DNA from 3 places in the Paenibacillus sp. LS-5 genome. Region 2 is predicted to be linked to each of the others. Evidence: predicted binding sites of a transcription regulator. Region 2 holds the regulator's gene; each other region holds the start of a gene.
The links. Region 2 encodes Rex, which represses fermentation and respiration genes when NADH is low (regulators of the CRP and FNR family bind a similar motif). Its sites were predicted from a motif close to TTGTGAAATATTTCACAA; they were not measured.
Positions count from the first base shown of each region.

Region 1: the regulator Rex is predicted to act here: its motif matches at 7,038-7,055, upstream of adhE (bifunctional acetaldehyde-CoA/alcohol dehydrogenase).
Region 3: the regulator Rex is predicted to act here: its motif matches at 5,841-5,858, upstream of AC0MA3_RS08635 (flavocytochrome c).

Region 1 is NZ_JBWAVA010000002.1:463,146-473,770, forward strand. It holds gene nirB (nitrite reductase large subunit NirB) at 1-1,561, shown strand, start outside; gene nirD (nitrite reductase small subunit NirD) at 1,592-1,912, shown strand; gene AC0MA3_RS05400 (formate/nitrite transporter family protein) at 1,961-2,779, shown strand; gene AC0MA3_RS05405 (Crp/Fnr family transcriptional regulator) at 2,993-3,712, opposite strand; gene AC0MA3_RS05410 (alpha/beta hydrolase) at 4,098-4,895, shown strand; gene AC0MA3_RS05415 (hypothetical protein) at 5,057-5,683, shown strand; gene AC0MA3_RS05420 (accessory gene regulator B family protein) at 5,676-6,200, shown strand; gene AC0MA3_RS05425 (AgrD family cyclic lactone autoinducer peptide) at 6,197-6,307, shown strand; gene adhE (bifunctional acetaldehyde-CoA/alcohol dehydrogenase) at 7,131-9,752, shown strand; gene pflB (formate C-acetyltransferase) at 10,015-10,625, shown strand, end outside.
Region 2 is NZ_JBWAVA010000013.1:149,522-160,146, reverse strand. It holds gene AC0MA3_RS18900 (AAA family ATPase) at 1-1,390, opposite strand, end outside; gene AC0MA3_RS18895 (hypothetical protein) at 1,383-1,925, opposite strand; gene AC0MA3_RS18890 (cell wall elongation regulator TseB-like domain-containing protein) at 2,354-2,872, opposite strand; gene AC0MA3_RS18885 (amidohydrolase) at 2,917-4,218, opposite strand; gene AC0MA3_RS18880 (redox-sensing transcriptional repressor Rex) at 4,205-4,858, opposite strand; gene dinG (ATP-dependent DNA helicase DinG) at 5,101-7,962, opposite strand; gene AC0MA3_RS18870 (tetratricopeptide repeat protein) at 8,079-8,720, opposite strand; gene panD (aspartate 1-decarboxylase) at 8,828-9,211, opposite strand; gene panC (pantoate--beta-alanine ligase) at 9,204-10,040, opposite strand; gene panB (3-methyl-2-oxobutanoate hydroxymethyltransferase) at 10,096-10,625, opposite strand, start outside.
Region 3 is NZ_JBWAVA010000004.1:224,213-234,837, reverse strand. It holds gene AC0MA3_RS08665 (endonuclease MutS2) at 1-885, shown strand, start outside; gene AC0MA3_RS08660 (DUF350 domain-containing protein) at 917-1,336, shown strand; gene AC0MA3_RS08655 (hypothetical protein) at 1,469-2,014, shown strand; gene AC0MA3_RS08650 (MFS transporter) at 2,084-3,292, shown strand; gene dcuS (DcuS/MalK family sensor histidine kinase) at 3,329-4,933, shown strand; gene AC0MA3_RS08640 (response regulator) at 4,930-5,649, shown strand; gene AC0MA3_RS08635 (flavocytochrome c) at 5,874-7,400, shown strand; gene AC0MA3_RS08630 (NAD(P)/FAD-dependent oxidoreductase) at 7,500-8,726, opposite strand; gene AC0MA3_RS08625 (hypothetical protein) at 8,904-9,140, shown strand; gene AC0MA3_RS08620 (spore coat protein) at 9,187-9,573, shown strand; gene AC0MA3_RS08615 (Lrp/AsnC family transcriptional regulator) at 9,748-10,248, shown strand; gene AC0MA3_RS08610 (aminotransferase class I/II-fold pyridoxal phosphate-dependent enzyme) at 10,262-10,625, shown strand, end outside.

The sequences.
Region 1 (10,625 bases), on a different contig from region 2:
GGTAGCACCGCTGTTCGAGCAGGGGATGGTGCTGGCCAAACATCTGTGCAATGTGCCGACTCAGCCGTATGAAGGTTCTGTCGTAGCCACCAAGCTGAAAATTTCCGGAGTGGATGTCTTCTCTGCCGGTGAGTTCACGGAAACTCCAGAACATACCGTCATCTCTTCCAAAGATGAATGGAAACGGACCTACAAGAAGATTCTGCTCAAGAATAATACCATTGTTGGGGCCGTACTCTTCGGCGATGTCACGGAATCAGCCAATCTGCAGAAGCTGGTGAAGCAGGGTTCGGAAATGACGGATGAGATCTACGGCGAAGTTATGGGTACTGGTTGCTGCGGTGGAGGCGGAGCCAAAAAGGGCTTGTCGGTGGAAACGATGGCCGATGAAGAGATCGTCTGCGGCTGTAACGGTGTGACTAAAAAAGCCATTGTCGATGCCGTAACGGAGAATGGATTCACCACTGTGGATGAGATCAAGGCCTGCACCGGGGCTACCCGTTCCTGCGGCGGCTGTAAACCTGTAGTGGAACAAATCCTGCAATTTGTCCTTGGGGACAGCTTCCAGCAGAGCGCCAAGCAGGGAATCTGCGGCTGCACCACCCTGAGCAGGGACGAGATCGTAGCCGAAATCACCTCTAAAGGGCTGAAGACAACCAAAGAAGTCATGAATGTACTGGACTGGAAGCAAGCCGAAGGCTGCTCCAAATGTCGTCCGGCAGTGAACTATTATCTTGGCATGATCTATCCTGACACTCATGAGGATGAGAAGGAATCCCGTTTTGTCAACGAACGGATGAGTGCGAACATCCAGAAAGATGGTACCTTTACAGTTGTACCTCGTATGTATGGCGGTGTTACGACACCGGAGGATCTGAAACGGATAGCTGATGTCTCTTTGAAATATGATGTTAAGGTTGTGAAGGTCACCGGCGGACAGCGTCTGGACTTAATCGGCATCAAAAAAGAAGATGTGCCCAAGGTGTGGGAGGAGCTGGACATGCCATCCGGCTATGCCTACGCAAAATCCCTGCGTACCGTGAAGACCTGTGTAGGCTCGCAGTTCTGCCGTTTTGGCACACAGGATTCGATGGGAATGGGAGCAATGCTTGAACGCAAATACGAGCGCCTTGATTTTCCAGCCAAGTTCAAAATGGCAGTCAACGGCTGCCCGCGCAACTGTGCAGAATCCTGCACAAAGGATATCGGCATCGTCGGTAACGATGGAGGATGGGAGATCTTCATTGGCGGTAACGGCGGAATCAAGCCGCGTATTGCTGACGCCTTCTGCAAGGTGAAAACTGATGAGGAACTGGTAGAGGTCTGCTCCGCAGTCATGCAGTATTACCGTGAAACCGGCAACTACCTGGAACGGACTTCCGAGTGGGTGGAACGCATGGGACTTGAGCAGATTCAGAAGGTGATTCTGGAGAACGAAGAGCAACGTAAAGAGCTTGCTGCACGTATAGATTTTGCCCTGGCACAGGTTTCGGATCCCTGGAAAAAAATGTTGGATGACCAGGAGACACGTACCGCACTTTTTGAGCAGGCAAGAGTCTGACCTATACCCACTATGAGAGGAGAGAGCTTAATGCAAACCACTACACAAGAATATGCTGTAGGCACGGTGGAAGAGTTCCTGCTGCAGATCGGCCGGGTTGTTACCACCGGTGAGATTGAATTAGCCATTTTCCGTACCTCGGATGGGGCCGTTTATGCCCTGGAGAATCGCAGTCCGCATCCCAAAGGCGGTCCGCTGGCTGAAGGGATCGTCTCCGGCTACTATCTGTACGATCCATTGTATGACTGGAAAATTGACCTGCGAAGCGGCGAAGTGCAAGCCCCAGACCATGGTCAGGTGAAGGTCTATCCGGTTCTACTGGACGGCGGTATTGTAAAGGTCAGCCTGTAAATATATTGGATGAATAAATAATTATTTGGAGAATGGCGGGGTGGACGTGTGTTTACGCAAAGTGTAGAGAATATCGTAGAGACGGCAGTATCCAAACGGGATAAGATGAATGAAAGTCTGCCGAAATACTTTCTTGCCGCATTGCTGGCTGGAGCCTATGTAGGCATTGGTATTATTCTGATTTTTTCGCTCGGGGCGCCACTGGCAGCAGTGAAATCTCCTTTTCAGCCGCTGATTATGGGTATGTCCTTCGGGATAGCCCTGACACTGGTAGTCTTCGCGGGCTCGGAGCTGTTCACCGGGAACAATATGTTTTTCACTGTAAGCACACTTGCGGGAAGAACCAGTGTATGGGATACGGTTAAGAATTGGGTTCTCGTATTTATCGGGAATGTTGCCGGTGCGGTGATTCTGGCATTGCTGATCCGGGGGACAGGATTATTTTCAGCCGCTCCGGCTGAACATCTGATTTTTACAGCAGCGGCTAAAAAAATGAGCCTGCCGTTCTCTGAGCTGTTTTTCCGCGGTATTCTCTGTAACTGGCTAGTCTGTCTGGCACTGTGGATGTCCTCCCGTGCCAAAAGTGAGACAGCTAAGCTAGTGCTGATCTGGTGGTGTTTGTTCGCATTCATAGCAAGTGGCTATGAGCATAGTGTTGCGAATATGACGCTGCTGAGCGTAGCCCTGCTCCTGCCTAACCACCCAGAGACCATCACCCTAGCCGGATGGATGCACAACATGATTCCAGTTACCTTGGGTAATATTATCGGCGGCGGTGTGTTTGTCGGCATGGCGTACTGGATGATCTCCCCGGTACGGGCTGCACGGACTGGTGTTATTAACAAGACGAAAAAGCAAGTCAGCTAGATTCTTAGAGAGCCCTGTGGTCAATGACTGCAGGGCTTTTTTGCATGAGTGAATAAAATGAACGTGGCACGAAATTTGTATGAATAGCGAAACTGCCCTGGCAAGAAAAAAAGACGCCGGACAGGGCGTCTTTGACCACTCTATTAATTTATGCGAATTCTCCGGGTCATATATGATTCATTGAGGTGAATAGAGGGTATTAGTATTAGGACATTAAATGCGGCAAATTTCGTTAGGACACAATTCACAGTGGCAGATGTCTTGAAGCATCGACAGATCCTTAATCACAATCATGCCATTCTCATATTCCACAGCATCTTTTTTACGCAAATCGCTCAGCATCCGGTTGACGCTCTCACGGGTTGCGCCGATCATGTTGGAGAGATCCGTATGCGTGATTTTTTTGTTGATCAGAATGCTGTCCCCGGTCTTCTCGCCATAGGTATTGCCCAGTCGAATCAGGGTGGAGCAGAGTGCGCCAGGCTTGCCGTACATCATCAGATCACGGAATTTCGTCTGTGTGAGACGGTGATGGATACCCATCCATTTCATAAAGTCGATGGCAAAATCACAATGCTGGCAGATCAGAATCTCCAGATCCTTCTGCTCGATAACGCCAACTTCGCTTTCTTCAATCACTTCAGCGGTGAAGCTGTGCTTGGTGCTGAAGAAAGGATCTGCCTGACCTACCATATCCCCTGCCTGATACATATACAGAATGAGTTCTTTGCCTTCGTCAGTAGATTTGGTAAGCTTCACACGTCCACGTTTGATATAAAACAATTTATCCGAGTAGTCACCTTCCCAGAACAAATGAGAGCCCTCAGGTACCATACGCTCTTTCATTGTAACCAGAAGCCGGTTAAAGTTCTGTTCGGAGAAACAGTTTGTATTGCCGTGGGCCTCGATAACATTATAATGTTCCTTTATCATAATCGATATCCCCTTTATTCCCTCAGTTTTTCAGTAAATTTTAAATTAATTATACCTTGAAATTCCTCTTTATGGGTGATAATTTTCGTTAAAAAGTGTCGATTTTTTAACATTGTGATAATTTTCACTTCAAAGGTGTGAGATTTAATATTCTTTTGAGCTGAAATAGGGATCAAAAGCATTAATCACTCACTATTATAGCAGTAGTCACCTATTATGGACAGATAATGGGTGCTGCTGTTATTTTCTTTTTTAGCGAATATTGATTTTTTAGGATGCAACCCCAGGATTGCATGAATGGTAAGACCTTGATAGACTTGTTGCAGGGAAAGAAAGCGATTTCCTGAATGATTCTATCATAATGAGGAAAGCTTGAGGGATGAGTATGGAGACTTTATTGTTATGGCCTGAGGGGGCACCAGGGGCACAGGGGACAAGTGATGAGGATTGTCCGGCGATTACGCCTTATCTGGTGGAAGGTGATAAGAATGCTGCTGTGATCGTCTGTCCGGGCGGGGCCTATGCTATGCGGGCGGATCATGAAGGCGGGCCGGTTGCAGAATGGTTGAACTCGCTGGGAATATCAGCCTTTGTGCTGCGTTACCGTGTAGCACCTTATGGTTATCCACATGCATTACTGGATGCACAGCGCGCGCTCCGGATGATCCGGCACCATGCAGACGAGTTCGGAATTGATTCTGGCAGATTGGGCATTCTGGGATTTTCGGCAGGGGGACATTTAGCTTCTGCTGCTGGTGTATTATTCGATAAAGGTGATGAAGATGCTTTAGACCCTATGGAACGACAGTCCAGCCGCCCTGATCTGCTGATCCTGTGTTATCCGGTAATATCTATGGCTGAAGGTGTAACTCACCAAGGTTCAAAAGAAAATCAGTTGGGAAGCCATCCTGATCCCGAGCTTGAAGAACGGCTCAGCAGTGAGCTTCAGGTAACGTCAGCAACGCCACCAGCGTTCCTGTGGCATACCTCGGACGATGAGGCAGTGCCGGTGGAGAACAGCCTCCGATTTGCCGCAGCGTTAAGCCGTCATCATATTCCGTTCGATCTTCATATATATGCGCATGGAGAACATGGGCTTGGTCTGGCAGGCGATGAGCCTCATACCCGAAGCTGGACGGAGGCATGTGCCTCCTGGCTGGATTTACAAGGATATTGCAAATAGTTTTAACAGAAGAAGCTTTTCATGGGCCGATGCGGTTCTATGGAAGGTTTTTTTCTTTTGGTTCTATACTTTGTCATTTTCCAAAAATTAACTATACCAATGGGATAAAATTCAATATAATGGAAAATAAAAGGCGATAAATTGCAAGGCGGTGATGCTTTTTGTCATGGGGTCCGGCGGGATTTATATTCTTCTCGACTATTGAGGGGGTTGGGATTTTTGCCATGATGATGTCGTTCTTCAGGTTAAGGGCGACGGATTATATATGGCCTGCACTATTTACAATTTTGCTGATGAACCTCGAGAGCTTTGTACTGAGGAATAATTTTGATATAGGCTATCTGGTACCTCTGGTAAACATGCTTATTTTTATCTTTTTGCTGACTGCGATCATTAAAGTACCTCTTATTTGGTCATCGATTATAGTGATTTCCGGCTATCTTGCCTTTAGTATGATCCAGCTTACTTTGATCCTCTTCCTATTTGGCTCTATTTCTCATTCACAAACTTCATTGCTTAATGAATATTATGGGCAATTCATATCCGGCTTTGTCAGTATGGCTCTAGCATGGTTTCTTTATAAATTCGGCATAGGGTTTACATTTGATTTTGAAAAGCTGCGCTCCCGTTGGGAGGTTGTACTAATGATTGGTTGGATTTTACTGTTTTTACTGCTGTTTTCACTCATTATGTACAAGAGTGAGACTAGCTGGTGTCTTCTTTTTTTTCCCAGCGCTTTTGTATTCTTAATGTACTATTCCATGAAAAAGGAGAAAATGAATGATTGAAATGCTTGCGGCAAGAATGGCTGTAACTTTAAAACGCTCTGTACCAGATCATCCTTCTTCTGTTGAAGTTTTTACATTTGCCATTTCCATGATGCTCAACCTGTTATTTATTGTCGCAGCGACACTGGGCATATCCCTATATAACGGACGGACGGTAGATGTGGTTATTACACTGATCTCGTTTGCTATTCTTCGCCAGTTGACCGGAGGTATGCATCTGAGATCCAATCTGCGATGCGCTATAGCTTCCACCTTGCTTTTTACAGGTATTTCGCTTCTTTCACTGGGGCAGTTTTGGATTCTTACGGCAACAGCAGCAGCTATCATTATCATCTGTATTTTTGCACCGGTCGGTATTAGCCAGCAATCAACGATACCCTCCAAATACTATCCATATATGAAGCTGGCAGCGATAGTGCTTGTCGCCTTCAACTTTCTGATATTGTCACCTGCTCTGGCGTTCAGCTTTTTGGCCCAGAGCATTACACTCGTGCTGGGAAAGGTGGTGAGATCATGAATCTGGTTGCAAATGTACTGACCAAGGTTGCAAGTGCTGCTGTAAGCACAAACAGCTTTTTGTTTTTTTTCAAAGGCAATATTCCCGCTGAACTGTTAAAAAAATAAATAAGAAGGCAGGTTGATTCCATTGCGAACGTTATCCGTTACCGCAACCGCTGACGGATCTACCGGGATCATCGCTGTTTACTTCGAACACATCCTGTTTCTTAAATGCAATTCCAACGAATCACAGTCTATCCTGGTACATACGAGGGAAGGCGTATACTACATCATGGGACCCTTGCGGTACTGGGTGAACGCGCTTAACAGCACCGGATGCATTTTTAGCATCGTAGATCGGGGAACGGCGGTCAACATCGCTAACGTGGCATGTCTAGACAGGACCTTCAAGGTTGCTTATTTCGATCCTGTGAGCAGCCAGAACTCTCTAAGCTGCACAATAGCCTATCATCGTTACAGAGTTGTTGAACAAGAACTGACCCGAATGAATCCTAATATTATATTGTGCTAGATAATCTTGTGAGGGGACTGTCCGATGACAGTCTCTATTTTTTATTTTCACCTCAGTTCCTTACTATAGAATATAAATTTCACAAAGACAGACTGGTGAACCAACGATCTGTACTTAACGGAGGTGAAACCCTGTAGATGGATAGAGATAAGATAGAGGAGCAACAACAAGAAAAGCAGTATTACAGTGAAATATGTCAAGTGAAAAAATTCACGTTCGCATAAACGACAAAAATAGCGCTGATTATAAACATAATATGTAAGTAAAACCTTAATATGATCGAATGAAAGCGCTTTGAAAACAAATCAAAAAAAACTTTATACTTTGTGAAAGATTTCACTATACAACCCGTAAAGGATGTGATAAGATAAATGTGTAGAGAAAAACAACCTAAAAATTGACAGGAGGACGAGGGAGATGGCAGTTAAAAACGAAGTCGCCGCCCAAGTGAAACAAACCACCGCTGAAGAGTATATTCAGGCTTTGGTGGATAAAGCAAAGAAAGCTCAAGAGGCTTACATGGAGCTGGATCAAGAGCAGGTTAACACAATCGTTCATGCAATGGCGTTGGCAGGACTCGACAAGCATATGTACTTGGCAAAGCTGGCTGTTGAAGAAACAGGCCGCGGCGTCTACGAAGACAAAATTACGAAGAACATCTTCGCAACAGAATATATCTGGCACGGCATTAAGTATGATAAGACAGTAGGCGTAGTTGAAGACAATCAATACGAAAGTTTCCAGAAGATTGCTGAACCAGTCGGAATCGTAATGGGTATCACACCGGTAACCAACCCAACATCCACCACGATGTTTAAAGCATTGATCGCCGCTAAGACACGTAACCCTATTATATTCGGTTTCCATCCATCTGCGCAAGAGTGTAGCGCTGCAGCAGCTAAGATTCTTCATGACGCAGCTGTAAAAGCTGGTGCTCCTGAAAACTGCATTCAATGGATCGAACTTCCTACAATGGACAAAACAAACGCACTGATGAACAATCCGGACGTTGCACTAATCCTGGCAACAGGCGGTTCGGCAATGGTCAAAGCAGCTTACAGCTGTGGCAAACCAGCTCTCGGCGTAGGCCCTGGTAACGTACCTGCCTTCATTGAAAAGAGTGCTGATATCGATCAGGCAGTAACCGACATTATCCTTTCCAAAACATTCGATAATGGTATGATCTGTGCTTCCGAGCAAGCGGTTATCATTGAAGAAGCAATTTTTGACCAAGTGAAAAAGAAAATGATCGCTAATGGCTGCTACTTTGTTAATAAAGAAGAAGCTGCCAAGCTGACAAGCGGCGCAATGAACGTCGAAAAATGCGCAGTAAACCCTGCTATCGTAGGTCAATCCGCAGTGAAAATTGCTGAAATGTGCGGAATTCAAGTTCCTGCCGGCACTAAGATTCTGGTTGCTGAACTTGAAGGTGTAGGTACTAAATATCCGCTGTCCGCTGAAAAATTGAGCCCGGTTCTTGCTTGCTACAAAGTTAAAAACGCAGACCAGGGTATCGAACGTGCAGCACAGATTGTTGAATTTGGCGGTATGGGTCACAGCTCGGCCATTCACTCCAACAATGAAGAAGTTATTATGAAGTTCTCGCACCGTCTGCAAACCGGACGTATTCTCGTCAATTCGCCTTCCACACATGGCGCAATCGGCGATATCTACAATACGAATATCCCTTCACTGACTCTGGGCTGCGGATCTTACGGCCGCAACTCTGTATCGCAGAACGTAACTGCCATTAATCTGATCAACGTGAAAAGGGTGAACCGTCGTACCGTGAATATGCAATGGTTTAAAGTACCTGACAAAATTTACTTCGAAAAAGGATCCACTCAGTACCTGGCTAAAATGCCTGACATCACACGGGTAGCTATTATCACTGACCCAATGATGGTTAAACTGGGCTATGTAGAAAGAGTTGAGCATTACCTGCGTCAACGCCAGACTCCAGTAGCGATCGAAGTGTTCTCGGAAGTTGAACCAGATCCATCGACTACTACTGTAGAAAAAGGTACTGCAATGATGAACAGATTCCAACCGGACTGCATCATCGCACTCGGTGGCGGTTCCCCAATGGATGCTGCCAAAGGCATGTGGTTGTTCTACGAACACCCAGACGCTGACTTTAACGGTTTGAAACAGAAATTCATGGATATCCGCAAACGCGTATACAAATTCCCTAAGCTTGGTAACAAAGCGAAATTCGTAGCGATTCCAACTACTTCGGGTACTGGTTCGGAAGTAACTTCTTTCGCGGTTATCACTGACAAAACAACTGCAAATAACACGAAATATCCATTGGCTGACTATGAGCTGACACCAGACGTAGCTATCATCGATCCTGAGTTTGTATACAGCTTGCCAAAAACAGCTGTAGCTGATACAGGTATGGACGTATTGACTCACGCTATCGAAGCATACGTATCCGTAATGGCAAGTGATTATTCGGATGGTCTGGCTATCAAAGCTATCCAATTGGTGTTCCAATACCTTGAAAAATCAGCATTGCAAGGCGACAAGCTTGCTCGCGAAAAAATGCACAACGCATCTACGCTTGCTGGTATGGCATTTGCTAACGCCTTCCTGGGTATCAACCACAGCTTGGCGCACAAATGGGGCGGACAGTACCACACCGCTCACGGCCGCACCAACGCCATTCTGATGCCGCACGTTATTCGTTACAACGCTAAAAAACCTACAAAGTTCGCTTCGTTCCCTAAATATTCGCACTTTGTAGCTGACGAACGTTATGCCGAAATCGCACGCATTCTGGGATTGCCAGCACGCACTACTGAAGAAGGCGTAACAAGCCTGATCAACGCAATCCGCGACATGAATAAAAAACTCGGCATTGAAGAGTCGTTCCAAGCACTTGGTTTCGATCCTAAGGATTTCGAATCCCGCGTAGACTACTTGGCTGACCGTGCATTCGAAGACCAATGCACCACTGCCAATCCTAAGCTGCCGTTGGTTAGTGAACTTGCTGATGTATACCGTAATGCTTTCTACGGCAGATTCGATAACTAATTGCCGGTTGTATATCAAAAAATGAGTTTGTAGGATAATCTGGGACTGGATGGAAGTGACAAATATCACCGAAAGAGTGATATTTGTCACAGTCCTTTTTCAGAAAATAAACTAAAATGTTTATATAAATAACGGTCCCTGTTATGAAGATGCAATTGTGAATTTTATAACAACCAGATCTTTTTGGGATCACGAGACACGGGATTAACCTTCAAGCCCGCGATCTCTACAAATATACTAAATATAAATGGAGGGATTTAGCATGTCGGTGATTGAAAAAGATGTACAAGAGGTTAAGTCTGGATGGCGCGGTTTTGCAAAAGGCAAATGGTCCAGAAAAGTAAACGTTAATGATTTTATCGAGAAGAACATCAAGCCTTATCTGGGCAAGGAAGATTTCCTTGCAGGTCCTACTTACAATACTACTGAACTTTGGAAAATCGTTTCTGAAATGACCAAGCAAGAAATTGCTAATGGTGGTGTGCTGGATGTGGACGTTAACACTGTATCCACTATTGTATCGCACAACCCTGGTTATATTGACAAAGACAAAGAACAAATTGTTGGCGTTCAGACAGATGCACCTTTTAAACGTTCCGTTCAACCGTTTGGCGGAATCAAGATGATGATCGATGCCACCAAAGCTTATGGTTTCGAACTTCCGCAAAACATTGTTGACATGTTTACGAACATCCGCAAAACGCATAACCAAGGCGTATTTGATGCATATACCTCTGAAATGAGAGCAGTTCGTAAAGCAGGTATCATCACTGGTCTTCCTGATGCTTATGGCCGTGGCCGTATTATCGGTGACTACCGTCGTGTAGCTCTTTACGGTATTGACTTCCTGATCAAAGAAAAGAAACAAGACCT
Region 2 (10,625 bases):
CGAGAAGCTCATGAGTACGCACCATCAATTCATCCAGTATTTTACTGTTTTCCTTCATTAACTCTTCGGTGGTAACCATTTGCAGATTAGCGATCCCAAGTGAAGTCAGTCCCGACTTCATCATTGTCTCCACAATATTCAGCGCCTGATCGAAGTCACCACGTGATCCGGTGCTTCTTCCGCCATAGTACATTTCTTCTGCTACTGCTCCGCCCAGCGCAATCATAATCTGATTCTCCAGGTAGTCCTTTGTATACAGATACTGCTCAGTCTGCGGGTTATGCCGTACGTACCCAAGCGCTTGCCCGCGCGGCGTAAGCGTAACCTGGCTGACACTACCGGGACGCAGCAGCTCGGCCATAATGGCATGTCCCAGTTCGTGGATCGCCACCCGTTTCTTCTCTTCGTGGTTCGTCTCCCGGTCTGTCTTTTCGCCCATCATCACTTTATCGATTGCCATCGACAGATGCCGTTGCTCCACTTCTGTCAGGTTCTCACGCATCATGTAGATCGCTGCTTCGTTCATCACACTCTCGAGCTGTGCACCGGAGAAACCGTAAGCCTCTTCTGCAATCTTATCCAGATTAACCCCTTCATGCAGCGGTTTATTCTGGGCATGGAGATCGAGAATAGATTTACGGCCTTTCTTGTCCGGCATGTCCACCTGGATATGACGGTCGAAGCGGCCGGGACGCAGCAGCGCTGAATCCAGCATTTCTTTGCGGTTCGTTGCCGCGACCAGCAGAATGCGCGGCGTATCATTATTGTAAATTCCGTCCATTTCGGTCAGTAGCTGATTGAGTGTCTGATCATACTCACGCTGCTGTCCGCCTTCGCGCTTGCCGCCGATGACATCAATTTCATCGATAAAAATAATCGCGCTCTGTTTATTTTCCTTCAAAGCGCGTGTCCGTGCATCCTTGAACAAATCACGTACGCGTCCGGCGCCGACACCGACATACATCTCCACGAACTCACTGCCTGATGCAGCTACGAATACAGAGTTTGTATAGTGTGCTGCAGCTTTGGCCATAAGAGTCTTACCGGTCCCCGGAGGGCCTGTCAACAAAATCCCTTTGAGCGGACGGATACCAAATTTGCTGATTTCTTCATGGCGGATCAGAAAATCCAGCGCCTCACGCAGCTCCTGCTTGGCATTGTCCTGTCCTCCGATTTCTTCAAAGGTCAGCTTCGAAGGGCCGCTCTTCTTACGTTTTTTGTCTCCTCCGGCATTCACTGTTAATCCGCCGCGCAGATGTGCAATAAGCAGCAGTGCGCCAACCATACCGGCCGCAATGATAACCGGAAAAATATTAATGCCGATAAACGCCATAAAAATCATCAGTACAGGAACAAATCCGATGACTACCTCTTTCCAAAACTTAGGCATTATTCCACACTCCCATCGTTGCCGCTGCGCGTGGTAAAATAATGAATTTGCTTTCCTTACCGTCGCTAAGGCTCACATATACGTTATTATCATCGATCTCTGTTGTAGCGACCACACTGCTGTAACTGGGATTCTGAGATTTCAGTTCATCCAACTTCGCAGGAATTAATGTATATTTACGGCTCTCCATCGCTTCAGCAACCGAGAACATCGCTTGATCCCAATATTCATCCAGAAGCTGACTGGAATGCTGCTCCACATCCAGTTTTAGTGCCCGGCCGTTAATAGCCGATCTTCCCTCAGTATTTACGTACTGAACAAGTTCACGTAATTTTGTGCCCGGCTTCAAATCAAGTTTCAAAGTAACCTCATTACGTTTAATAGAGATATGGGAATCATTCACTCCCTCATAAGCAGATACTATCTTCCGAAGCGGCTCCTGCACGGCGAACTCCCGATAGGAATACCAGCCTCCGAATAGCAACGCAGCAGACAGCAAAGACGTTAGCAGTACAGGCATAAGGCGTAGCTTCATGAAACGTCCTCCTCTCAATAATAAAAAACAAGTTACATAATAGAATAGATATGAAATAGCGTGTCTACCGCTCTTCCGAGACTGACATGCTCTTTAGCATGCCTTAGTACAAGTAGTAGTATATCATAGGTGTATATACGATTTCGAAGAAAAGTGTGAATATATTTAAAATTTTCAGTACTAATTTCTGGGCATACTGACAGCTCATTTCCCCTTATATCGACACCAAAGACCGCAACATTTAGTGTTGCGGTCTTTTTTCTTTGGATACTATTTGTTTTTTTATATCAAAGTTATAATTATGTCTTCATCAAAAGTATATATCGGCTGATATATCCGTTAATACAGCCTATCTTTCATCTTCCCCATATACAAAAAAGCGGGTAGACAGATTACTATCTACCCGCTCGATATTCTACTCTAGCACTTTATCGGCTTGGTAAGCTGTAGCCGTCTCCAATCGCGCTGCCATCGGCAAATCGGTAAAACTTGTAATAATACCTGCCTTCCAGCTTGTAAAATAACTGCCAGGCATATTCTCCGTTATACACTCCGGGCAAAAGCCGTTCAATGCTGCTTCCCGGCAGATCCGTTGCTATGACGGAGCGGATTTTCTGCTCCGACATGCCCTTGGACAACTCTTCCGCATACACATCGTTGTCGCCTCCGGCGGGTTTGCCATCCCGGGTAAAACGCACCCATACCATAAGGTCCGTTCCAGCTGCATTACGTCCTGTGAGCACCCAGTATATCGAATTTTCGTCCCAGACGGACTTCTGTGCTTTGGTTACCTTGGTCAGCCCTGCCCTTGCTTCAGCAACCTCTCTGGCTGCACTGCGTTCGTTCCACTGGTCTTTCATCACGTAAGCATAGAACTGGCTTAGTCCGAACAGAAGGAGCAGAACCAGGAGGATCCCCAGCAGAAGCCATTTTCTTCTTTTCTTCAAAGTGCAGCTCCCTTTCTTCTGGATGCGTCATTGATCCTGTTCATTTACCGTTTCAGCAGGCCCTCGAAGGTCTCCTGCGCCTTGCGGCGGATAAGCTCCTCATCCAAGGTCAGGCATTGACCATTCTTCACCACTTGCTTGCCGTCCACCCATACATGTTCTACATCGTTGGCACTTGCCGAATAGACGGCATGGGAAAGCAAATCCGTATGCGGAAGGAAGTGGGGCTGGTCGATATTTAGAGCTATGAAGTCTGCCTTCATCCCTGGAGCCAGCCGTCCTGTATTGCCAAGGAATATGGACTGTGCACCATATTCGGTCGCCATCAGCAATGCTTCCGGTGCCGGTACAGCTGTCGGATCTCCGCTCACACCTTTGTGGATCAGAGCAGCCAGGCGCATCTCCTCGAACATATCCAGGTTGTTGTTGCTTGCAGCACCGTCCGTGCCCAGCGATACCTTGACTCCCGCCCGCAGCAGCTCCGGTACCCGTGCTACCCCGCTTGCGAGCTTCAAGTTACTGCCAGGATTATGCGATACCCCTACGTTGTAGCGGGCTAAAATCTCTATTTCTTCATCATTCAAATGAACTCCGTGAGCCACAAGCGACGGGCGGGTGAACATCCCCAGCTTCTCCAGATGTGCAACAGGACGCAAGCCGTAATCCGCCGCATTCTGTTCAACTTCCCGCCGGGTTTCCGACATGTGCGTATGCATAGGCAGGTCCAGATCATGGGCAGCCTGAACAAACTTTACGAAAAATTCAGGAGGACAAGTGTAAGGGGCATGCGGGGATATCATTGTCGTGATTCTTCCATCCGCCTTGCCATGCCAATTGCGGGCAAAGGCTATCGCTTCTGCCAGTTTATGGTTCTGCACATCCTCCGGACAAAGTCCGATAACCCCGCGCATAAGTACAGCACGCATGCCCGATTGTTCTGAAACCTCGGCAACCCTGTCCATATGATCATACATGTCCAGGAAGGTGGTTGTGCCGCCCTTCAGCATTTCCAGTACAGACAATGAGGTTCCCCAAAAAACATCGTCTCCGGTGAACTTTTCTTCCATTGGCCACATTTTCTCCTGCAGCCAATTCTGAAGGACCATGTCGTCACCGTATCCGCGAAGGAGCGACATTGCTGTATGACCATGGGTATTGACCAGCCCCGGCATGAACAGCAGGCGGCTTCCGTCAATAGTCTGCGTACCTTCTTCAATGACAGGTTTGGCTTCTCCTATGTATGTGATGATATCCTTTTCTATAGTCATATAGCCGCTTAGTACTGGTGTCTCAGTACCCGGAACCAGAAATCGGCCGTTTACAATTACAATCTTATTGCTGTGCATCTTCCACTTCGTCCTTTCCATCATGCAAATAATAGGCGAGACTCTGCAAATCAGTAGTAAAATCAGCGGCATGAACCCTGATATTAGACGGGGTCTTCAAGATCACCGGTGCAAAATTAAGAATGGCCTCAATGCCTGAATCGACCAGAATATCGGCAACGTTCTGCGCTTCGCTATCCGGTACCGTAATAATTCCAATACGGATGCCCTGCTTACGGATTGTGCTTCCCAATTCTTCCATGGGCTGCACGGTAAGTGAGTTAATCTGCTGCCCCACCTTGGGAGCATAGGAATCAAATACAGCAGTGATTTTCATGGTGTCCTTCAAGTAGGCATTGTAATTAGAGAGAGCGTGACCAAGATTACCTGCCCCCACCAGCGCCACGTTGATCTGTTGGTCAAGCTTCAGGATATGGCGGATTTTCTCAATGAGGTATGAGACATCATAACCGATACCCTTTCTGCCGAAATCCCCGAAATAAGCCAGATCCTTGCGGATTTGGGCTGGATTCAGTTCAAGCTTTTGTCCCAGTTCCTGGGAAGATACGGTGGAGATTTCACGCTTCAGGAGATCGTTCAGGAAGCGCAGATACACTGGAAGTCTGCGTACCACGGCCTCCGATATTTTATCCGATTTCATATTTTCTCCTCCTAAAAGTTTTGTGAGCATTGCATCATAATATTACTTCGTACAAAACTTACTTCGTAAGCATAAACCAAGTTTTGTGAGCATTGCATCATAATATTACTTCGTACAAAACTTACTTCGTAAGCATAAACCAAGTTTTGTGAGCTTAGTCCATTCCCCGGCGTCACAGCAGAACCGGACGCCAAGAAAACGGAGTTTTGTTGTTCTTTGACTATAATAGAAATGATTGCAGGTTAAGATACACTGCCGTCTTCCAGCCATTCCGCAATTCGCGGAACCATCTGATCTGTCAGCATATGTTCCATCTTGGGTCCAGGCAGCGAATAGAGAAAGTACTTTCCATAATAAGATTCAATAACCCTTGTATCGTATACAATAACAATACCCCGATCTTGCGCAGTACGCACCAGACGTCCGAAACCCTGCTTGAAACGAATAACGGCCTGGGGGACTGACAACTTCATAAACGGGTTCTTTTTCTGAGCCTGAAGCAGTTCAGCCTTAGCCTCCGCAAGCGGATGGTTCGGCGGCTGAAAAGGCAATCTGACAATGGCAAGGCAGGTTAAAGCCTCCCCGGGAATATCCACACCTTCCCAGAAGCTGCTGGTTCCAAGGAGCACAGAAGCTGCACTATCCTGAAAACGCCGGATCAGCTTGCTCCGGCTGCCCCCTTCCACTCCCTGCCCCAGTACAGTGATATCCTCAGAGAGGAGTGCCTCCTTCAGAGGATCATAGACCTGGCGCAGCATTTTATAAGAAGTGAAAAGTACAAGCATCCGCCCCCGTGTTGCCACAGCTGCCTCAGCCAATGAGTGCACCAGCTTATCGACAAAACGGGCATCGCCCACGCTGCCTTTGACACTGGGGAAATCACGCGGGATGACCAGAAGAGCCTGTTCACGGTATTTAAACGGCGACGAGAGCAGAGCTGTCATCAGCCTTCCTTGTTCTGCGGATTCACTAAGTCCCAGATTGTCAATCATAAATTGAAAGGACTTATCAACGGACAAAGTAGCTGAGGTAAGGACTATGCTTTTCTTTTTATCAAAAAAGAGCTCCTTAAGCTGGGCGCTGACATCGACTGGCACCGCATAGAGCTGCAGCGACTTCCCGCGATAGTTACCGCTGCCTTCCATCCAGTAGACAATATTCTCGTCGTTCAGGTTCATGAAGAACCGCACTTGCTCCCGTATGGAGGCTAAATCCTTGAACAACCCTCCGATATCCGTCACCAGACTGTCCGATGACGATTGGCTCTCCGATTCACGCATTTCACTTAGCATCTTATCGCCCTTGCGGATAATTTCACTAAGACTTAGATGTAGAGTGTTCTCAAGCGCAGCCAGCTCTTCCCAATCCTTGGGCTTCTTGCCTGGCAGCAAACGTGCTACCAGTTGTCCGGCCTCCCCGGCTGCGGCATCACTACGTTCTGGAAGCAGGGCAAACAGTTTGTCGCTAAGCGTGTCCCACGATTCCTTAACCGTAAGCAAATCCGGGTAGATTCTGTCGATCACCCCGCTCCATTCCGCCGCCTGCTCACTGCCTGAAGACTGCAGTGTTTGACGCAGAGCCGGCAATTGGCCGCTCCGGCTGTCCTTATAGAGACGTGTAAGCGTATGGGCTACGGTAAAGTATTTCATCTGCATGCCCAGGTGTTTACCTGCAATATCCTCCAGATGATGGGCCTCATCAATAACAAGGTGCTCATAAGCTGGAAGCAGCTGATGCCCCGCTTTGACGTCAGCAAATAGCTTGGAATGATTGGTCACTACGACATCCGCAATCCCGGCTTCGTGCTTAGCCCGGTGGTAATAGCATTTGCGGAACCAGGGGCAGGATCGTCCAAGGCATGAGTCCGTATCACTGGCCACAGTCTCCCAGAAATCACCGCCTCTGCCGTTCAGATTCAGCTCCTCATCATCACCCGACTGGGTCTGCGTCAGCCACACAATCATTTGTGCCGCAGTAAGCGCTTCTTCCCTCGGACTTGTAAAGTCCTTTTTGTTTATTCTTTGTTCAAACTTTCGCAGACACAAATAGTGCCCTCTTCCCTTAAAGATTGCAGCCTTAAACGGGAACGGCACGACACTCGTCAATAGCGGGATGTCGCGCTCACGCAGCTGGTCTTGAAGGTTGATGGTATGTGTGCTCACCATTACTTTCTGGTCTGAGCGCACACTGTGATAAATAGCAGGAAGCAGATATCCCAGCGATTTACCTGTACCCGTTCCTGCCTCAATCAAGAGATGCTTGTCACCCTCAAGGGCCGCCATGACCTCGTGAATCATAATCTCTTGGGCTTCACGGCTCTCGTACTGGGGCAAAGTCTCCTTCAGCCGCACAGTCACCTCTTCCATAAATTCCTCAAAGGTAATATTCTGCAGAGGATTGCCAGTTCCCTCCTCACGGGGGGGGGACAACTCTGACCAATCCCCGACAGCCAGTGCAAGCTGACGGTAGAAAGTAAGTTCTCCTTCAGGCTGGAAGGTCTCCATTTCCCGTTCACGAAGCAGCCCGTCAAAATACCAGGCCAGATCACTGTCCTCGTCTGCAAACAGCTCATTCAGCCGCTGGATAGTCAGGAGAGGGAGGCTGTATAGTTCCTCCAGGCATTTCAGCAGCACAAGTGCAGTCGCATGGGCGTCGCTGTCTGCCTGATGCGGACGGTCATGTGTCAGGCCGAAATAGGTGCTTACCGCACCGAGCTGGTAAGTGGTCAATGACGGAAAGCATATTTTAAGAAAATCAATCGTATCCAGAATCCGGCCCTGGAACGGCAAATAGCCACACCGGTCGAGCGCATTCTGCAGAAAATGAAAATCAAAAGCCACATTGTGTCCAACCAGAACGACATCATCGAGCATGGGGACAAGCTCCATCATCATCTCATCCAGTTCAGGTGCATCTTGCACATCACTGTCTGTAATACCGGTCAATCCTGTAATAAACGGGGGGATCGGTGTTCCGGGCTTGACGTAGGAACCGTACACCCGGGAAATAGACCGGTCTTCTTCTATAATGGCAAGGCCAACCTGGATGATCTCACCCACGGATTGGGTTCCCGTAGTTTCAAAATCAAGCACGGCAAATTTCATTATAAGTTCTAATCCCTTTCACTTGAGACTCCTTATCAGCATAACAGAAGTTACGAAAAAAGGCGATGTACACCCCTGGGTTAGCGGGATACATCGCTTTAATGGAGGAATAATGGTTATAAAAGCGAAACCAGCTGGTGCCCGAATTGCAGCTTGCCTCCCCGCCTGCGGCAGACCTCCAAATTGACGTTTGGCTCAACAAGCTGGGGATCATGCTGCAAGGAGAGGCTGAAGAGCTCCTGAGCCTCACTATAGCGCTCCTGGGAGGCCCGGATGCAGCCCAGGGCATTGTAGATCATAGCCTTGAGTTTCTTCTCACGAATCAGGGCAAGCATGTGATTCAGATGACTCCAGGAAACGTCTAATTCCTCCTCCTGGAGATAAGCCATTGCCAAATATAGGCGAGCTGCCAGACTGTCCGGGTATCGGGCGATAACATCTTTGAACTGCTCGATGCATTTCCGGTACATAAGCAGCTTGTAGTAACCCTGGCCACGGACAAAAGAGTCCATAAAAAGCTCAGGTGCTTCTGCCTGGGGAATCTCCTCTTCGGAAGGCAGAGTAAAGTCAGCATTTTGACGGAAATCACTCAGCTTCTCCGCAAAGGATAGCCATTCATCCATAACCTCGTCACTAAGCTTGTGGAGCATATTGTACTTGCATAAAAGGTCATTCCGGCGGGTACCCTCCGCAGTAGGGAAGTCGGCGGTAATTTCCTGAAGCATCTTGTTCATCTCAGCAAATAAATGTTGAAACACGGGACATCCCACCCTTACTGAAAATGAAATCAGCTTAAGCTTGCCTGCCTTCATTTTTCACAAGTACGGGCCGCTTCATCCCTGGCATTCATTGCATGACTTAAGCTTTAGGCAATGGTTGCATGCAGTTCATGATCCGCCAGTTTAACCGGCTTGTTATCTGCGTCCACGAATACAACTGTTGGTTTATGTGTAGCCAGCTCTTCAGCAGACAACATGCCATAAGAGATAATGATTACGGTATCTCCAGGCTGAACCAGCCGGGCAGCAGCTCCGTTCAGACAGATCACGCCGCTGCCGCGGGGGCCGGGAATGACATAGGTTTCCAGACGGGAACCGTTATTATTATCGACGATTTGCACTTTTTCATTTTCGAGCAGATCGGCTGCCTCCATCAGGTTCTCATCAATGGTAATGCTGCCCACGTAATTCAGATTAGCTTCCGTTACAGTGGCACGGTGGATTTTGGATTTCATCATATGTCTAAACAAGAGCGAGTACCTCCTTAGGAATAAATACATTATTGTCGATCAGCCTGGTTCTGCCGAACTTCACGGCGAGTGCCATAATAACCTCTCCCTCAGCATGGCTAAGCAGTGCCCCGTCCTCCAAAGATTCAAGGCCCGGAAAGGAGAGAATTTCCACATAATCGATGACCGCAAGCGGCGAAGAAGAAATAATCGAGACCAGCAGCGTCCGTGCTTCCTCCACCGTTCTCACGGTTCCTTCTTCCAGCGCCTTACGGGTTTCTCGGAGCGAGCGGGAAAGAACCAGAGCCTGTTGGCGCTCCTCACTGCTAAGGTAGACATTTCTTGAACTTAGCGCCAATCCATCCCCTTCGCGGACGATCGGACAGGCGACAATTTCCACATTCATATTAAGGTCAGATACCATCCGGCGCAAAACGGCAACCTGCTGGGCATCTTTCAGTCCGAAAAAAGCATAATCCGGTTGCACCATGTTGAATAGCTTGCTTACTACTGTAGTTACACCGTCAAAATGTCCAGGGCGGGAAGCCCCACACAGCTGAGTTGTCAGTGAGTCCACTGTCACCTTGGTACGGATAGGCTGAGGGTACATTTCTTCCACTGAAGGAATAAATACGATATCGGCACCCTCGCGTTCTGCAAGCTCAAGATCACGGTGTTCGTCGCGCGGATAAGAGGAGAAATCTTCATTTGGTCCAAATTGCAGAGGATTGACAAAAATACTCATCACAACAGTGTTGGTCATTTCTCCCGCTTTGCGAATCAGACTGGCATGTCCTTCATGGAGATAGCCCATCGTCGGTACAAAGCCGATTGGCGTATGTCCTCCCATCCGCAGGTAATCCAGTGCTTCGCGCAATTGTTGTACCGTTCTGACTACTCTCATCTTATTTCTCTCCTTTTGCGGCCGCGCCGTATAAAGAATCCAGCACATGCTCTTCTGCATTAAACACATGACTCTCTGCCGGGAAGGCACGGTTCTTCACTTCCTGGACATAACTGCTGATTCCCTCACGAATCAGAGTGCCTACATCGGCATAGGTTTTGACAAACCGTTTCTCCCTGTATGGAGATGCGTACCGTAGCAAGTCATGGAAAACCAGCACCTGTCCATCACAATAACGGCCTGCACCAATTCCAATGGTCGGAACGCTGACGGCTTTGGAGATGGCTTCAGCCACTTCTTCCGTTACCAGCTCAAGTACAATCCCGAACACACCGGCAGCTTCAAGCGCCTTCGCTTCATCCATCAGCCGCTGGGCGTCCTTGGCATCCTTGCCCTGAATACGGTAACCGCCGATCATATTCACCGACTGCGGGGTAAGGCCGATATGGCCAAGTACCGGAACTCCGGCAGCCACTACCGCCGATACCGTATCACAAATTTCCAGTCCGCCTTCCATTTTGACGGCTTGTG
Region 3 (10,625 bases), on a different contig from region 2:
GAACGCCTCGGTATGCCTAACGCCATACTGGAGCATGCGCGCGGTGAGGTGAAGGAAGAGGATCTGCGTGTCGAGCATATGATTGCTTCGCTGGAAGAGAACCGACTCGGAGCGGAGAACGAGCGTGAACGCGCCGAAGTGATCCGCCGTGAAGCGGAGGAATTCCGCAGCCGGCAGCAGCAGGAGCTCGAGAAGCTCGAGAGCCAGCGTGACAAGCGGCTGGAGAAGGCGGAGAAAGACGCCAGTGCGATCCTCGATAAGGCCCGCAAGGAAGCCGAGCAGATCATTGGTGATCTGCGCCGCCTCGCTTTGGAGGAAGGGGCTTCCGTTAAGGAGCATAAGCTCATTGAAGCCCGACGCCGCCTGGATGAAGCGGAGCCTGCGCCCCGCAAGAAGACAGTGGCCAGAAGCAACGTCAAGGCACCAAGAAAGATCCAGCCTGGTGATGAAGTAAAGGTGCAGAATGTCAACCAGAAAGGCTATGTGGTTGAACTGAGCGGTCCCAAGGAAGCCATTGTGCAGTTTGGCATTATGAAGATGAAGGTCAATCTGGAGGATCTGGAATTCCTGGCCTCTGCACCCGATTCACCGCCTCCTGCACTTCGTCGTGCCACTACGGTCAAACGTACCCGTGATGAGAATATCCGCAGTGAGCTTGATCTTCGCGGTGCGAATCTGGAGGAGGCCATTATGGAGACAGACCGCTTCATTGATGAGGCGTTTCTTGGCAACCTGGGGCAAATCTCCATAATACACGGCAAGGGCACCGGGGTGCTTCGCACAGGCATTCAGGAATATCTGCGTAAGCATAAGCATGTGAAGAGCTACCGGCTCGGGAATTATAATGAAGGCGGCGCGGGTGTAACCGTAGCCGAACTGGAATAGCGGCTGGAGTCCAGCGGAAAGAGGGAGAAGCATGCAAGAAAATATTGATCTTTTGCTGGATCATCCGCTGGGAGCACTGCTGGGCTATTTTACTGTGGCCATTCTGGGCCTGGTGGTATTCCTGTCCTTCTTCGAAATGGTGACCAAATATAACTGCTGGGAAGAAATCCGCAAAGGAAATGTGGCAGTAGCCATGGCGACCGGCGGAAAAATCTTCGGCATATGCAATATTCTGCGCTTCAGCATTTCAGCGGGAGCCTCGATCTACGAAACGATGAAATGGTCGGTGGTGGGATTCCTGCTGCTTCTGCTTGCCTATTTTCTTTTCGAGTTCCTGACCCCGGTCTTTTCCATTGATGATGAAATAGCCGCAGATAACCGTGCCGTGGGTCTGACTGCCATGATGATTTCCGTGTCCCTGTCTTATGTGATTGGTGCTGCTATTTTTTAAAGCGGGGTGTAGAATAACATGAAGATTTTGGTGCGGGTTCTATTCTTTTCTGCCCTCGCATTTATTGCGGCCGGTATAATATATTTAATGATCAACTGAATTCAAATGTGAGGTAAGAAGGAGATATTTCAGATGGAAACAACAGTGTGTCCTTGGTGTCATACGGAAATTGTGTGGGACGAGGAGTTCGGGCCGGAGGATACCTGCCCTCATTGCAACAATGAACTTAGCGGTTACCGCACGGTAACTCTTGGTGTAGATGACCTGGAGGATGAAGACGAGGCGGATGAAGCCGCGGAACCGGAGCAAGAGGAAATAAGCGATGAAGATCTTTGGGATGACAGCGACAAAGAAAGTGTAGTGCCGATATTCAATACCCTCGTACAGTTCGGCGATGATTATGATCTGAAGCTCTATGAGTCGAGCGTGTCCGCTATTCTGGCGGCGCAGCTGGAGGCACCGGAGTGTCCTCAGTGTCATGAGCTGATGCTGCTCTCCGGAACGCAGAAAGTGGAAGGCTTCGAGCCATCATCCCCGGAGGCGCTGGGAGGACCTGTTCTGCAACCGCCTTTCTCATTGAATCTTTTCGTCTGCCCATCGTGCTTCCATGTACAGCATAGTCTGGCGCAGGAAGACCGAATTCAGCTTGTGCGTAATCTGAGCACCGGCAACAAGTAATACAGGTTATGGTTTCTCCATGAGCTGGGCATGTTAAGCAGACACGCCCAGCTGGCAAGGAGGAACGGAATGAAGGATTCATCTCATAAGCAAGAGATACTGCTGCTCGCAGTCAACGGATTATGTTCATTAGCGAGCGTGCTGGCAGGTACATTTTTGAACGTATATTTATGGAAGAATAGGCAAGATTTCTCCATGATTGGCTGGTTTACGGTTGCTCAGCAATTGGCCGTAGGTCTAAGCTTCTGGGTGGCCGGGAAATGGGTAAAGGAACACAACAAGATGAATGCCCTGCGGCTGGGTCTGGCCGTTTCGGGCCTTTTTTATTTGCTTGTACTGTGGCTGGGAAATCGGGCGATTTATTATATATGGCCGCTTGGATTAGTTCTGGGTGTAGCCATGGGTTTGTTCTGGCTGGCCTATAACATTGTTTATTTTGAGATTACGGATGCAGGCAACCGGGATTTTTTCAATGGCTGGATGGGATTGTTAGGTTCATTCACCGGTATCCTGGGGCCTTGGGTGTCAGGCTGGATCATTTCTTCACTGCATGGAGAACGAGGGTATCGCATCGTGTTTATCTTATCCCTCTCTATTTATGGAGCTGCCGTGGTTTTAAGCTTTTTTCTGAAGAAACGCAAGAGTGAAGGGGCATATTTGTGGAAGGAGCCATGGAGAGAGCTGCACCGAAAGGGCAGTGCCTGGCGGCCGGAAGCTGCCGCGCTGGTATTCCAGGGTTTACGGGAGGGCGTGTTTTCTTTTTTGATCGGTCTTCTTGTGTACATAGCGGCTAAAGAGGAAAGCAAGCTTGGACAATTTGCACTGATCACTTCAGCAGTTTCACTGGTCAGCTACTATGCTGCCGGCAAGTGGTTCAAGCCAAGACTCCGATCGGGGGGAATGTTATTCGGAGGTATTTTGCTGATTGCCGTCATTACCCCCCTCCTCTGGAGGGTCAGCTACGGAACTCTGCTAATCATGGGTATTGGCACCTCACTTTTTATTCCATTATATATGTTGCCGATGACCTCAAGCAGCTTTGACCTGATGGGAGAGTCGGAGGAGAGTGTGGGTAAACGTGTAGAACTGGTGGTTCTGAGGGAGCTTTGTTTGATGACAGGTAAGATTCTGGGTGTTTTTGTATTTATAGCTATGCTATCCATTAACGATTCGCCCCGCGTGATCACCTTGTTGATGCTTCTCCTGGGCGCTGCCCCGCTAGGAAGCTGGCTTACACTTCATCGTCTGCTGAAGCGCAAAGCGGAGGAATCCCTCTAATAGTCAATTGAAGGTTAGAACAGGGGGAATACGGCATTGGCCAAAAAAAAGGATTACGGTCTGAGGACAAAGGTTACGGTCATGGTCTCCGCTGTGGTGATGCTGGTCATGATAGTGCTATACATTATTTTCAGAAATCAGATTATTCCTCAGACCAGACATGCCCTGGAGGATAAGGCAATAACTATAGCGCGGACCATTGCTTTGATGCCGCTGGTATCAGAGGGGCTCAGTGAGGGCCGAAGCAAGGAGATTCAGGCCTACACCTCCAAAATCACCCGACGCAATGATATTATGTTTGTTGTCGTCATCGATATGAACAGCATCCGTTATTCGCATCCCGATCCTTCGAAGATTGGCAAGACTTTCGTCGGGGGAGGGCAGGAGATTGCGCTGCGCGGTGAAGAAGGCATCTCAGAAGGGGAAGGACTGCTGGGCAAGTCGCTGCGAGCCTTCGTCCCCGTCTATGACAACAGAGGTTCCCAGGTGGGAGTGGTGGTAGTAGGTCTTTCCATGGAACGGGTGCACCGGCTGATCCGGCAGAATGAATGGACCATTATAGCCATCCTGTTGTCAGGCGCTGTGCTGGGAGCCGGAGGAGCTATGGTGCTGGCCCGCAAAATCAAACAGATGATGTTCGGTATGGAGCCATCCGATATCTCCAAGCTTCTGCAGGAGCGTAGTGCCATGCTCCAATCCACACGTGAAGGAATTATTGCGGTCGACGATCAGGCCCGGATCACCATGATCAATGTAGAAGCGGAACGGCTTCTGGGGACGGCAGGGATTACAGGCAATGTGGCGAACCGACATATCGCAGATTACTGGCCGGAGCTACGTCTGGAGCAGGTACTGTTCAGCGGTGAGGCGAGGCAGGATCAGAATTTGGAGCTGAATGGTATCTCTATCTTGGCGAATAGTGTTCCGATCCGAGTAAATGGCCAGATCGCAGGTGCTATTGCCACGTTCAGGGACAAGACCGAGCTTGCGGTACTGGCGGAACGGCTGTCAGGTATTTCTGTCTATGCGGATGCCCTGCGTGCAGGGGCGCATGAATACATGAATAAGCTGCATGTGATCATGGGAATGACTCATATGGGTCTGTACGATGACCTGCAGCAGTATATTTCGGGAACCGTCATCAATCATCAGAATGAGATTGGTTCGATTACCAGGCACATCAAGGACCCGGTTATGGCCGGCTTTCTGCTGGGGAAATTGAGCAGGGCCCGGGAAGCGGGAATTGAGCTGCAATTGGCCGAGGACGGTTACCTGCCGGAATCTGCAGATCCGCAAGTCATGCATGAACTGATTACCATCACCGGTAATTTACTCGACAACGCTATGGAAATACTGGAAGGCTGCAGCCTAAAGAAGATTGAGCTGGCTTTTCATTATGACCGGGAGCGTCTGATCTGCACAGTGAGTGACAGCGGATCGGGAATTCCTGAAGCACTTCGGGAGCAGATATTTGTCCAAGGATTTTCTACCAAGGGAGAACACCGGGGGATAGGCCTATATCTGGTCCGTAAAAGTGTTGAAAAGCTGCATGGCCGGCTTGAGATCTTACCCGGTGTGGAGCGCGGAACTACGTTCATGGTTGATGTGCCATATGCGGTGAAGGAGGATGAGGCCAGATGACCATTAAAGTACTGATCGTTGAAGATGATCCGATGGTAGCCAAGTTCAACCGCCACTATCTGGAGCAGATCCCGGGCTTCGAGTTCGCGGGCTGGGCTGCTTCGGGCGATGAGGCCGGACGGATGCTCGCAGAGACTAAGGTTGATCTCATGCTGCTGGATTTCCACATGCCGCATACCACCGGGCTTCAGCTGCTTTCCGCTTTGCGGGAGCAGGGGAGTATGGTAGACATTATCGTCATTTCAGCGGCCAGCGATAATGCCAGCATCCGGAAGGCTCTTCAGCTTGGGGCTGTGGATTATTTAATCAAACCATTTGAATTCGCCCGATTTCAGGCGGCGCTGACCACATACCGGGAGGATTTCGCTCTGATGAAGCACAAGGAGAATCTTAGTCAGGAGCAGCTGGATAAGCTGCTGCGCCATTCCCTCAGTACCGAGGAGGACAACAAGAGCGGCACACTGCCCAAAGGTCTAACAGAAGGTACGTTGGAGAGCATTTGGAGCACCATACAAAAGCTTGAGCATCCGGTGTTTTCGACTGAGGATATTACGGAGGTAGCCCCGATATCACGGATCTCCGTCCGCAAGTATCTGGCGTTTCTCACAGAGGCGGGTGTACTGGACATGGAGATCAGCTACGGTGCGGTAGGCAGACCCGTATATATGTATACCGTAACCGCTACGGGCTATGATATTATTGCAAAATATATTTAGGCGGATGCTGAAGCGGAAAGGACCTTTGGGTCCTTTTTTTCATAATCCCAATGATCGATTGAAAACAGTTGGTCCTATTTTTGAGGAGTGGTTGTAGGAGATGGAAGTTGCAGAATCCACTTACTTTAGTTACTTAACAATTTCTTTAATTACGTAAGCTTCCATGATCAGCCCCTTTGCCGCTATGATAATTGTGAAAATATGCACAAGGGGGCAACATTACAATGAAAAAGAAAGCAGCAGCGGCTCTTATTCTCATTCTTTCTGTCTTGCTGGTTATAGCGGGATGCGGCAACAACGGCAACAGCAACAGTGCTGAGAGCAAGAGCAAGAACACTGAGACTAAAAAGACAGAAGCAGTTTCAGGGGCATCTGAAGCAAGTTATACTCCGTACGATCAATTAAAAGATAAATACGATATCATCATTGTCGGTGCCGGTGGTGCCGGGATGTCGGCAGCGCTTGAGGCGAAAGCTAAAGGCCTGAATCCGGTTATTCTTGAAAAAATGCCTGTAGCGGGCGGTAATACATCTAAATCTTCATCCGGAATGAACGCTTCAGAGACGAAGTTCCAGAAAGAGCAAGGCATTGAAGATAGCAACGATTTGTTTTATGAAGAGACCCTTAAGGGCGGCCATGATACGAATGACAAAGAAATGCTCCGTTTCTTCGTTGATAATTCTGCGAGTGCGATCGACTGGCTGGATTCCATCGGAATCCGTCTGAATAACATCACGATTACCGGCGGCATGAAGGAAAAACGCACACACCGTCCTGAGGACGGTTCGGCAGTTGGGCAATACCTCGTCAAAGGCTTAGTGAAAAACGTTCAGGAAAAAGGCATTCCATTGTTTGTGAACGCTGATGTTAAGGAAATTACTCAAAAAGACGGTAAGGTTAATGGAGTCAAAGTCCTCTTCAACCAGGCAGATGAAAAAACAATAACAGGTTCTGCTGTCATTGTTACAACCGGCGGTTTTGGCGCGAACAAGGAGATGATCTCCGAGGTTAGACCTGATCTGGAAGGGCTTGTAACCACCAACCAGGTTGGCAGCACCGGTGACGGTATTAAGATGATTGAGAAGCTCGGTGGCACTACAGTGGATATGGATCAAATCCAGGTTCACCCGACGGTACAGCAGGAGAAATCCTATCTGATCGGGGAAGCGGTTCGCGGAGAAGGCGCTCTGCTTGTAACCAGTGAAGGTAAACGGTTCGTTAACGAAATGGATACCCGGGATAATGTTACGGCAGCCATCAATAAGCTTCCTGAAAAAGCTGCGATCCTTGTCTTTGATTCCGGTGTCAGATCCCGTGTTAAAGCGATTGAACAGTATGATAAAATGGGATTTGTTCTAAAGGGTGATTCCATCGAAGCCTTGGCTAAAGAAATGGGTGTTCCTGCAGATCAGCTGAAGACAACTGTGGACACATGGAACACTGCGGTCAAGAATAAAAAGGATGCTGAATTCGGCAGAACAACCGGGATGGATAACGACCTGTCCGGCGCACCATTCTACGCTATCAAAATCGGCCCAGGGATCCACTACACCATGGGTGGTGTAAAAATTAATACAAATACAGAAGTGCTGAATAAAGAGGGTCAACCCATCACAGGTCTATTCGCGGCTGGTGAAGTGGTAGGCGGACTGCACGGTCAAAACCGGATCGGCGGCAACTCTGTAGCCGAAATTATTATCTTCGGCCGTCAAGCCGGAATCAAGTCGGCTGAATTCGTACAGGCACAATAGATAGATTAGCTTAATTGAGAAGGGTGTTCCAAAAGCCATGAAATAAAATGGCTGCTTGGAACGCCCTTTTTTTGCACAAGATCGCAAGAAACCAGCCCTCTAGGATACCGGAGAAGGTTTGGCCGTCCGGGTCAATGAGAATAGGTCAAGCTCCGGCCGGGTCCGGCCAGCGAGGGTGTCGGTGAGCAGCTCTGCCGCAATCATGCTGTATACCGTTCCGTTGCCCCCGTAGCCTTCGATGAAGTAACAATGGGGATATTCCGGATGAGGGCCTATAAAAGGCAGTCCGTCACGGGTGGTTCCGAATACACCGCCCCATGTGAACTCCGCTTCAACTCCTTTTACTTCTGGAAAGAGGGCTTCGAGCTCCTCCAGCAGCCTCTGGCTCTGGGACAGCACTCTGGTCTCCCTTTGCAGGGGACCCGTTAACTGTTCGTCCTTGCCTCCTGCAATAATACGTCTATCATTAGTCATGCGAAAATACAAATAAGGCCGTGCCGTTTCCCAGATCATGCTGTGCTCATGCCATTTGGGGGAATTCTTCAAGGGCCGGGTCATGATCGCATAGGTGTTAATCAGTTCGGCTCCCCGGTCCTTTTTCATCTCCTGAGTTTCATAACCCATGGCAAAAATAACATTTTTGGCAAAAATCCGGCCATGCTCTGTGTAGCAGGTGACCCCATCTGTAGCGTACTCAAAATGCCGGGCTTTAGTGTGTTCGTATACGCGTACTCCCTTTGCATGTGCCTTTTGAATCAGACTGTGAAGCATCCGGAATGGATTGGTATCCGCATCACCTCTGGAGTAGATTGCCGCAGACTTGGAGAAGGAGTAATGAGTGCGGATCCTGTCTTCCTCCCAGAACTCCGCGTCGAATCCGTGTGCCGTCAGGTTTTCATACTCCAGCTGCAGCTGGGCAACATCCTCCGGGAAGCTGGCATACAACAGGCTGCTTCTGGGAATAATGTGCGGATCAATATCCAGCTGGTCCGGAAGTGTCAGAATCTTCTCAACAGCTTCACGGCATAACTTATAAAATAACAAACCTTCTGCAGCACCAAAGGTATTCATGCATGAGGTGAGTGATTTGTCGTTGGCAACCTGCAGCAAACCGGTGTTGGCCTGCGTGCTGCCGTGACCCACTGCCTGTTTATCAATCAATACGGTGCTGGCCCCGCTTAAGGACAAGCGGTATGAAGCCATAGCCCCTCCCATGCCTCCGCCTACGATCAGGCAATCGCATGTGATGTCCCCATCCAGTACTGGATATACAGGGAAATGCGGCAAGGTTCTCTCCCAGGGCGTCTGCCCGCTGGTTAATTTCATCTGTTGATCTCCCCTTTATGAGATTCCGATAAGGTAGTATTGGTCGCTGTATTTACTCTCATACATCATTACGCGTCTTCTTTACAGTCAGGAAGATGTGCCTTATTGCACATATTTAGTCTTAATGCGCAGCATAATAATACGGCTTGAACCATTTAGAAGGAGGGACACAAGAACATGCAATCTACGCAAATGCAGGCCCTTAGCGGGAAAGAACTGGAATATATTGCGGACTCCATCTCCAATGAGGATCTGCTGATCAAGCAGCTGGCAGCAACCGCCAGCAGCACTCAGAACTCGACGGTTAACCAGATTTGCAATCAGCAAATCCAGAGCCATACCCACCATATGGGCATGCTCATTCAGCTTTTGCAGCAGCACCAGCAATATGCCCCATCCCAACCGCAGCAATAAGTGCTTTTAAGCATGAAATCTAAAAATACTTCAAGGAGGTAATAAAGTGTACGCACAAAATGGAGCACAATTTATGGCAGATGAGGATCTGTTGACCATGATTCTGGATGACCTGAAACGGACAGTACGCGAATATACAACAGCGGCTACTGAATCGAATTGTCAAACCGTGCGCCGGGTCTTCAATGATCTCACCATGGATACACTGCGGATTCAAGGGGACCTGTACAACCAGATGTCTCAGATGGGATTTTATCAAACACCAGACAAAGCCCTCCGCCAGGCTGTGGATAAGCAGATCCAAAGCGCACAACAAATCCAGCAGAAATGCCAACATTTTGTACAGCAAAAATTAAATGGAACTGGTGATTACCGTCAGGCTCCTAACGTGCCGCAGCATCAGCCGAACGTGCAAAGTTCATACTATATGTAACCCGGCTGTCCTATGGCCGACGCAGCACCATAGCTCTTTCCCGCTTCCCGGGATAATAGGTGCTTTTTCAGAATAAGGCAATCCGTTAACCCCGCTTCTGCGGGGTTATTTTGTTTGCAGAAGTACCATTTTCATGTCATATTAGTATTAAACTCTTATCGCAGGAGGGAAGGCATGAAGGAAATGAATGAACTGAAGAGGAAAGTGCTGGAACTGCTCAAGGAGGACGCGCGAAGCTCTACAGCACTGATGGCAACGCTGCTGGGAGCGGAAGAAGACGACGTCAAGCAAGTGATTGAGCAAATGGAAAAAGACCATGTCATTGTTAAATATGCCACCGTCGTGAATTGGGATAAGGTGGACGATGAGCGGGTTACAGCGCTGATTGAAGTACAGATTACACCCGAACGGGGCCGGGGCTTTGAGGGGATTGCTGAACGAATCTATTTGTATCCCCAGGTGAAATCGGTCTACCTCATGTCGGGAGCCTATGACCTGTTAGTAGAAGTAGAAGGCCGGAATCTGCGGGATGTCGCTAATTTCGTATCCGAGAAGCTGTCTCCGATTGATGCGGTACTCTCGACCAAAACCAATTTTACGCTCAAAAAATACAAACAGGACGGTATCATCTTTGAAGAGCATGAGGAAGACAACCGTCTCATGATATCTCCGTAAAGGAAGTAATCAAATGATCACGAATAATAGTCAGCATACCGGAGATACAGGCAAATCGATGAGTTCCTATTTGGCACCGCTGGTCCAGCAGATTCAGCCTTCGGGCATCCGCAAGTTTTTTGATCTGGCGGCAGGCAGCAAAGATATTATTTCACTTGGGGTCGGTGAGCCGGACTTTAAGACGCCCTGGCATGTCAGGGAAGCCTGCGTATATTCGCTGGAGAGAGGTTTTACAGGTTATACCTCTAACGCAGGTATGCCGGAGCTTCGGGAGGGAATAGCCGAATATTTGCACAACCGTTTCGCCGTTGATTATAATCCGGCCAATCAGATCATCGCCACAGTGGGCGGCAGTGAAGCCATTGATCTGGCGCTGC